DNA from 4 places in the Duganella sp. CY15W genome. Region 3 is predicted to be linked to each of the others. Evidence: predicted binding sites of a transcription regulator. Region 3 holds the regulator's gene; each other region holds the start of a gene.
What was found. Region 3 encodes FNR, which switches genes on or off when oxygen is low (the NO sensors DNR and NnrR bind a similar motif). Its sites were predicted from a motif close to TTGATNNNNATCAA; they were not measured.
Positions count from the first base shown of each region.

Region 1 (2,198 bases), on a different contig from region 3:
CTTCCGCCTCGGTCTGTGCAATCTTGAGCTGTTGCAGCATGGGGCTATAGTTTTTGCCAGGATCGTTATTCTGCTTGAGCTTGCTTTCCTCGCGTTTGCGCGCCTCCAGCTGGGCGACCAGCCGCTTGGCAGCGATAATGTCGGGATGTAACTCGGTGTATTGCAGGCGCAAGGCATCAAGACTTTTGTTAAGCGCGGTAATCCGTCCGTCAAGTTCGGGATTGTCGACGGCAGCCGGCCCGGCAGCGGCACCCAGTATCGGTTCGTCGCCACTGATCTGGCTGGCGATGGCGTTGCGGGCTTGTTCGGCCTCGGCCAGTTCAAGCCGCGCGGCATTGAGCGCGTCGGATGATTGCATCAGCTGGCTGCCATAGTCCGTCCCTTGGCGCGGCAGCAGGCCGGTATGCCTGAGTTTGAATTCCTTGACGTTGTTCTCTGCGGCAGTCAGCTTGTCTTCATACGACTTGATCTGGTCATCGATAAACTGCACTGCCTTGCGCGTCTCACCACTCTTGCCTTTGAAACTGCCTTCCACAAAAATCGTTAGCAGCGCCTGCACCACGTCGCGCACCGTACGTGGATTGCGGTTGTTGTAGGTGATCGTATAGATATCGTAGTTGGCCGTGCCGTTGATTTTGATTTTATTCATCAGTTCATCCAGCTGTTGCTGCTGGTCGCGTGGCGTGCGGTCGTTGAGGTCCAGATCCACCATGCGCATCACACGCTCGACATTGGGGCGGCTCAGCAGGGTACGGCTCATGATGGCGACCTGCTGTTCAACGTTGGGCACGCTGGTCATGCCGGCCAGCAGGGGTTTGAGGATGCTCTGGGTGTCCACGAACACGCGTGCGGTGGTCTGGTAGTCGTCCGCCAGCATGGCCACCTTGACCCAGCCGGCGGCGGCGACCAGCCAGGCGATGGCGACTGCGTACCAGCGGTATTTCCAGATGCCTTTCAGGCTGGATATCAGCTGACTGATCAATTCCTCCATATTCCAGTCTCCAGACGCAAGGCCACAGTGAATTCCGATTATATTTTTCTCAACTGGGCAGTCGTTGAGGCAGATCAAGCAGCGTCTGGCAGGATTTCTCAATCATTGCAGTGAGGAGGAACCATCATGCGTGCCTTGATTGTTTTATTGCTGCTGCTGACAACCGGCTGTGCCCATCACGTATCGCTGGACGCGCCGGACGTGGTGCCAGTCCAGGCCGACTACCAGATCGGCGCTGGCGATGTAGTCAACATCAATGTCTGGCGCAATCCCGAAGTTTCGCTGAGTGTCCCGGTGCGGCCGGACGGAAAAATTACCACGCCATTGGTGGAGGACTTGCAGGCGGCGGGGAAAACCGCCACGGCGCTGGCGCGCGATATCGAAAATGCGCTGAGTAAATACATACAGCAGCCGGTGGTGACCGTGATTGTGACCAGCTTTGTCGGCCCCTACACGCAACAGATACGCGTGATCGGTCAGGCCGCCAGGCCACAGGCGCTGGCCTACCGCCAGGGCATGTCGCTGATGGACGTGCTGATTGCGGTCGGCGGCATCACCGATTTCGCTGCCGGGAACAAGGCCAGCATCATCCGCACGGTAGAGGGCAAGCGCCAGAGCGTTGCCGTGCGGCTCAAAGACTTGCTGCGTGACGGCGATATTTCCGCCAATGTTGCAATGCTGCCCGGCGATATTCTGGTGATCCCGGAAGGCTGGTTCTGAAAAAAATCGAATTTTTCGGGAACTTTCGAGCTGAGCGGGAGGTCTGACTGTCATGTACTACTCGACAGGAAGCCAACCGTGCAATACGACGACGCTATTGTTTCATTTGAGGTCAACAGCGAAATGCGCGACCTCGTGGTCGGCGAAGGCCAGGCCGAAGCCGCACTGGATCATCCCTTGGATCAGCAAACCTTTCATATCCGTATGGCGAATTCTGAAGGACGACGCGAGGCCGCCAGCCTGTTGTTAAAGAAGATGTATGGCTGGCGCGGTTATTCGGTCGATCCTGCGGCAAGCCATGTGCCGAATAAAATCACACTGTTTGCCGAAACTGGCGGCGAAACCGTGGGAACGATGTCGCTGTGCCTGGACGATGCCGAAATCGGCCTGCCCGCCGACGAAAACTTCCGCGACAAACTGGACCAGCTACGCGCCGACAGCCGGCGGCTATGCGAACCATCCAAGTTGGCCATCGACAAGGGGGTCT
Region 1 is NZ_WWCQ01000001.1:1,775,223-1,777,420, forward strand. It holds gene GTP58_RS07850 (XrtA system polysaccharide chain length determinant) at 1-991, opposite strand, end outside; gene GTP58_RS07855 (XrtA/PEP-CTERM system exopolysaccharide export protein) at 1,118-1,711, shown strand; gene GTP58_RS07860 (long-chain N-acyl amino acid synthase) at 1,790-2,198, shown strand, end outside.
Region 1: a site for FNR is predicted at 1,056-1,069, ahead of GTP58_RS07850 (XrtA system polysaccharide chain length determinant). Genes of this name have one in related genera too.

Region 2 (2,198 bases), 320 kb from region 3:
CCGGCATCTCGGTCAGTTCGATGCGCCGCAGGCAGTCGGGCAGGCGCTGCATGATGAGCTCGACGCGGCTGGCGCTGCTCCAGAAGTGTTTCTGCGCGCGATGAATGGTCAGCGCATGATTGCCCACCGGGCCGTCCGCATAGTAGGACGCGGTATCGTCTACGCAGGCGGCCAGCAGCAGTGGCATCAGGACTATCAGAATCTTGCGCATGGGGCTTTCCATTTCGTTGCTATCGATCTGGAAATATTATAGCGCCCCATGCGTGGGGTGGTGCTTCTTAGAAACGGTAGCCGATGCCGACGCCGATCATCAGCGGGTCGATCTTCACGCGGCTGGCCTTGGCACCACCGATCAGCACGTCGCTGCGGATCTGCGCTTTTTTCACGTCGAAGTTGATCGACCAGTTCTTGTCGATGGCAACGTCGGCGCCCGCCTGCAGTGCCAGGCCGAAGCTGTCATGCTCGAGGCTGGCCGCGCCGTTCAGCAGTTCGTTCTTGGAGAACGTGGTGTAGTTGACGCCCGCGCCCACGTACGGACGGAACTGGGCGTCCGGCAGGAAGTGGTACTGCACCAGCAGCGTCGGCGGCAGGTGCTTGACGGTGCCGATCTTGGCGCCATCCAGTGTGACGTCGTGCTTTTGCGGATAGGTCAGGATCAGCTCGGCCGCGATGTTTTTGGTGAAGAAATAGGAGATGTCCACTTCCGGGATGGTTTTGCTGCTGACGCCGATACGGTCGGTTTTGCCGACGCCGCCCAGCGCGTCGGATTTGTCCGCCGGGTCCAGATGCACCGCGCGTGCGCGCACCAGCCATGGGCTCTCTTCTGCAAAGGCATTACCGCTCATCAGGGTCAGGGCTGCCAGTACTGCTGCTAGAGACTTACTCATTTCACTTCCTCTTTGTCGTCGTTAAGTAACGTGACAAAGTCTATTGATGCAGTGCAGTAAAAACATTGATCCAAGTCAAAAATTTCTTAAAGCGAAATTTGGCCTGCAGCGCAGCATAGGTAAATAATATTTTACTTGTGAATTAATTGTGTCCGGCGGCGGCTGGTTTTCCGGCGCCGATCGCCCCGGCTTTGGCGCTAGCGGTAGCGCGCCATGATCTGATCGATGCTGCCATCCTTGATGAGCGCATCGATGGCCTTGGTGGCGTCCTCGAACGGCACGGTGGATTTCTGCGAAAACGCGCAGTGCGCCTTGTAGGCCGAAAACACCAGGTCCGCGCGCACATTGAGCGCGGTGCGTGTGCGGTGCAGATAGTTCAGCGTGGCCTCGCTCATCATGGTGTACGGCAGCTTGCCGGCCACCATCTGCTGGATGTTCTTCTCCATGCTGCCCGCATCGACGCGCCGGAAGCGCTTGCCCAGCACCTGCTCCACGCGCGGATAGCGGTAGTGGACCACCGTACCGACCGGCTTGTCCTTGAGGTCCTTGAGTGAACGCAGGTGCGGCATGTCACTTCGTGCGGCCACCATTTCCGCATCCGGCAGCAGTGGCACGCTCCAGTTGTAGTCGCCATCGATCCAGAACGGCATCACATAGCACATGGCGTCCGCGCGGCCGCTGCTGAGCGCCGGCATCACGTCGGGCGAATCGGCGGTGAGGTAGACCGGGCGCCGCCCCAGGCGCAGCGCCAGCAGGTCGCCCACATCCTTGACGATGCCACCGCTGATGGCGCCGTTCTGAAAGCGCACAATCGGCATGGCCTGGTCCAGCGGCGCCAGCATCACCAGTTCGCCGGGCGCCGCCAGCGCGCAGGCGCCTAGCGTGCAGAAAGCGAGCGGCAGATAACGGAGGGAAAAGTGCATGCGGCCATTATAGCCCGCCTATGTTGGCCCACGCACAGGCAAGCGCCCGCGCCTGTGGCACCCTGTGTCCTCATCCAACCATGTTTGGGAGCAGACACCATGAGCAAAGCTCTACAGGACAAACGCGTCGCCGTGCTGATGACCGACGGCGTCGAGCAGGTCGAATACAGCGAACCGCGCCGCTTTCTGGAACAGGAAGGCGCGCGCGTGACGCTGGTCTCGCCCAAGACCCGCGGCGAGCACGTGCAAGGATTCCAGCATCTGCAGACCAGCACCCGCTTCATCGTGGAAATGGACGTGCGCGACGCCCGCCCGGCCGACTTCGACGCGCTGGTCTTGCCGGGCGGCGTGGCCAATCCCGACCAGCTGCGGCTGCACCCGGAAGCCA
Region 2 is NZ_WWCQ01000002.1:1,207,691-1,209,888, forward strand. It holds gene GTP58_RS14760 (hypothetical protein) at 1-211, opposite strand, end outside; gene GTP58_RS14765 (OmpW family protein) at 279-887, opposite strand; gene GTP58_RS14770 (ABC transporter substrate-binding protein) at 1,085-1,810, opposite strand; gene GTP58_RS14775 (type 1 glutamine amidotransferase domain-containing protein) at 1,910-2,198, shown strand, end outside.
Region 2: a site for FNR is predicted at 953-966, ahead of GTP58_RS14765 (OmpW family protein). Genes of this name have one in related genera too.

Region 3 (2,198 bases):
AGTTAGCGATTAAGTCGTGTTCGATGTGTTGATGAATGAACTGTAGCGCACAATTCAATCGTATGCAACAGGAATTTTCTAACTATTTTTTGAAACCTGCGCATCCAGATCCGTGTTAGCCGCCTCTTAGCTGGCGAGGGACTTCCTCGGCAACCATTAGGAGAGCAAAATGTTTTACGTTAAAAATGTACCGGGCTGGGAGCGCGTGCTGCGCGTGGTGCTTGGTCTGATCGTTGCCGCCGGCGCGCTGGCGCTGCTGGGCGGCGTCTGGGGCACGTTGCTGGCGCTGTCGGCCGCCGGCATCGTCGCGTCCGGCCTGGTGGGCTTTTGCCCGATGTGCGCCATGGTGGGCCGCCGTCTCGATAAAGCAGCAAAACAGGGAAAATAATGAGTCTTGCGCAACAACATCTGCCAGTGCTGGATGCAGCCCATCGCGGCGATCCGGCGGCGCTGGCGCAGCTGCTGCGGCTGTGCCAGCCTGACATCCGCCGCTATGCGCAGCGCAATTGCCTGATCGGCGATGTCGATGACGCCGTGCAGGAAGCCTTGCTGGTGCTATCGCGCAAGCTGTCGTCGGTACGCCTGCTGGCGGCGTTTTCGGGCTGGCTGTTTCAGATCGTCAAGCGCGAATGCCACCGGCTGGCGCGCACGGCGCTGGGCCACGATCCGTGGGACGACGAGCGTGCCGAGCAATGGCTGGCCAGCCAGGATACGGCGGGCTTGCGCGTGGAGCTGATCCGCGCGCTGGAATCGCTGCCGGCCGATTATCTGAACGTGGTGCTGCTGCGCGACTTTGCCGAGTTGTCGATCGCGGAAATCGCCGCCGAGACCGGTGACACCGTGGCAGCTGTGAAGAGCCGATTGCATCGCGCAAGACAGCTGGCGCGTGAATACCTGATTGGATGACTGCGGAATAGCCGCCAAAATCACACCCGATGGGCTACACTAGCCGCATGATACGAGAACTTCCTTCGCTGGTGATCCCCGGCGCAACGATAGAGGTCCTGAAGGCCAGCTGCGCATCGTGCAGCATGCACCAACTGTGCCTGCCTATGGGACTGGACAACAACGATATGGAACGGCTGGACCAGATCATCGGCCGCCGCCGCAAGGTTGCGCGCGGCAGCACGCTGTTCCGCATTGGCGATCCGTTCCAGAATCTGTACGCGATCCGCCTTGGCCACTTCAAGACCTACCAGGTCAACCGTGAGGGCGCGGAACAGATCACCGGCTTCCAGATGGCCGGCGAGCTGCTGGGCATGGATGCGATCAGTGCTGACCAGCACCATTGCACCGCCGTCGCGCTGGAAGACAGCGAGGTTTGCGAAATTCCATTCGCCACCCTGCAGCAGTTGCTGGCGGAAATGCCGACCCTGCTGCGCCACTTCCACCGCATGATGAGCCAGGAAATCACGCGCGAACAAAGCGTGATGCTGTTGCTGGGGAATATGCAGGCGACCCAGCGTTTTGCTGCCTTCCTGGTCAACCTGTCGTCGCGCTACGAGGCGCGCGGCTATGCGGCCAATATCTTCCAGCTGCGCATGTCGCGCGAAGAGATCGGCAACTACCTGGGGCTGACGATTGAAAGCATCAGCCGCCTGCTGTCGAAGTTCAAGAAGGAAGGCCTGGTGCGCGTCAGCAACCGCGAAATCGAGTTGCTGGACCCGCGCATGCTCAAGGCAATTACCGCCGGCACGGCGACCTGCGGTTAATCAGTCCGGCAGCAGCGCGACGCCCTGCTGCACCGGATATTTCCAGGCGCCTGCGAGGCGCCAGTCGCGCTTCGGTCCTTCCACCAGCACAATCCAGCGGCTGCGCTCCAGCATGGGCAGCGCCACGCTGAAGGCGCCGTTCTCATCCGGCACCAGCACCATGCGGATATCCTTTTCCGGCAGCGTGGCGTGCGACAGATGCAGCATCAGCGGGCCGGTGTCCTTGCGGTTGATGCGGCCGGTCAGCAGGCCGTTGGCGGCGTCGTAGCCGAGCGCCACCGACAGGCCCATCTGCGCCGCGACGCGGTCGCGGCGCAAGTCCTGATTGATGGCCTTGCCTTCCTTGTAGTAATCGCCCACCACCAGCGGATCGGCCGACGAGGTGGCCAGCCAGGCCGTGTAGGTACCGGCCACCACCACGATGGCCGGGCCGGCCATGAGCAGCCAGGGCCAGCGTTGTTTCCACCACGGGGTGACGGGCATGGC
Region 3 is NZ_WWCQ01000002.1:884,385-886,582, forward strand. It holds gene GTP58_RS13450 (DUF2892 domain-containing protein) at 170-388, shown strand; gene GTP58_RS13455 (RNA polymerase sigma factor) at 388-906, shown strand; gene fnr (fumarate/nitrate reduction transcriptional regulator Fnr) at 954-1,712, shown strand; gene GTP58_RS13465 (FixH family protein) at 1,713-2,198, opposite strand, start outside.

Region 4 (2,198 bases), on a different contig from region 3:
CAACAGCCGGGACGCCGAACAGCTCGCCTGGAAAGCGCTTTGCCGTGGTCGGCACGCCCGTGACCTTTGCCTGCACCAATGATACGGCGACCGGCAAAGGTACGCTGCTGCGGTATTGGGGCTATGGATGGAACGCTGCGCAAATCGCACCGGCCGGTGGCAGCAATGCGCTGATGGCCGATAACGTCTACGCCTGTCTGTTTTCAGTGACTGCGGTCGCCAATCAGCAAACGGCGCTGATCGGATTGTCGATCGCGCTGGCGCGCTATAACGCTGACATGGGAGCGCCGGAAACGGTCACGCTGACGCATCAAATCCACGTGAGTAATATTCCATGAAGCCATTTGCGCGCAGACGCCGGCAGGCACGCGGTGTCGCCATTATCACTGCCATCTTCCTGCTGGTCGCCGTGGCGGGTCTGGCCGTCGCGATTGTGACGCTGACGACGACGCAGCAAGCCGGAACGGCGCAGGACATCCAGGGGATACGCGCTTACCAGGCCGCCAAGGCCGGCATTGAATGGGCACTGTACACGGCGCAGCAATCCGGTTTGAATCCGCCGCAGCCGGCAGTGACCTTTGGCTGCTCGGCGGCGCAGACCACGGTGACGCGCAACGTCGCGCTGCCGGCTGGTACCAGCTTATCGACGTTCACGGTGACGCTGGTCATTACTTGCGACAACCTGGTGGCAGGCATTGCCGGTGGCGGCAGCGGCGACGCCACTGCCGCGCACATCAGAATTACCTCCACCGCCTGCAATCAGCCTGGCGCGGGAGGCGCGTGCCCGAACGCTGCGCCGGGTGCGGATTATGTGCAGCGCGTGATCACGGCGCAGCTTTGAAGCCGCAACTGTGCGGAAATTTGTGTATTTTTACAGAATGCTTGCCATTTTGAGCATGAAATGATCGGTAACTTGAATATAATCAAGCATCTAGCGCGTAAACTTCGTGTGTTGAGATATGGGCTTCTTTAAGCGGGCTAAAAAATCGGATGGCTGGTTGACCGTCACGTTTCTGCGGGACGGTATCTGTGCGGGCCGCGTTCAGCGCGTGCGCGATGCCAAGGCCATCGTCGAGGTGTCGGCGTTTTATCCGGCTGATGCCAGCTTCTCGCCGGAAGCGCTGGAACGCATGAGCCGCGAGCTGCGCGCCAACAGCTACCGCTGCGGCACCATGCTTGGCGGCGGCGAGTATCAGCTGCTGATGGTCGATGCCCCCAACGTGCCGCCGGACGAATTGAAAACCGCCGTGCGCTGGCGCTTGAAGGATATGCTCGACTTCCATATCGATGACGCCACCATTGACGTGCTGGACATCCCGCAGGACAGCAGCGGCGCCTCGCGCGGCCACTCGATGTTCGCGGTGGCCGCGCGCAATGCGCTGGTGCAGTCGCGCCAGGCGCTGTTTGGTGAAGCCAAGCTGGAGCTCACGGTCATCGATATCCCTGAAATGGCGCAGCGGAATATCTCGGCCTTGCTCGAAACCGATGGCCGCGGCCTGGCCATGCTGTCGTTTGACGGCGATGGTGGCCTGCTGACCATTACCTACAAGGCCGAGCTGTACCTGTCACGGCGTATCGATGTGACGCTGGAGCAGCTGCTGGAACGTGACTCGGACCGCCAGCAAGTCTGCTTCGACAAGATTACGCTGGAGCTGCAACGCTCGCTGGATCACTTCGACCGCCAGTTCCATTACGTGAACGTGCTCAAGCTGCTGCTGGCGCCCACCGGCACGCACGGCCTGCACGAACACCTGGCCGCCAACCTGTACATGCCGGTGGAAGCCATGACGCTGGACGATGTGTTCGACCTGCGCAACGCGCCTGCGCTGCAGGACGCCGCGCAGCAGCAGCGTTTTTTCCTGACGCTGGGCGCGGCGTTGCGGCATGAGGAGGTGCATCTGTGAGCCAGCAGATCAATCTCTTCAATCCCATCTTCCTCAAGCAGCGCAAGATTTTCGCCGCGTTGCCGATGGTGGAAGCGCTGGGCGTGATCGTGGCCGGCGCCTTGCTGCTGACCTGGTACGCGGGCCAGCGTGTGGCGGCGCAGGAGCAGGAAGCGGAGGCGGGCAAGACAGTGTTGGCCAAACGGGAGCAAAGCCTGGTACGCGCCAAGGCGCAGTTCGCGCCGCGCGCCCAGAGTCCGGCGCTGGCCGCCGAGCTGAATGCGGCGCAGGCGGAACTGAAGTCGCTGCAGGATG
Region 4 is NZ_WWCQ01000008.1:256,693-258,890, reverse strand. It holds gene GTP58_RS29255 (type II secretion system protein) at 1-338, shown strand, start outside; gene GTP58_RS29250 (agglutinin biogenesis protein MshP) at 335-841, shown strand; gene GTP58_RS29245 (agglutinin biogenesis protein MshI) at 999-1,904, shown strand; gene GTP58_RS29240 (MSHA biogenesis protein MshI) at 1,901-2,198, shown strand, end outside.
Region 4: a site for FNR is predicted at 914-927, ahead of GTP58_RS29245 (agglutinin biogenesis protein MshI). Genes of this name have one in related genera too.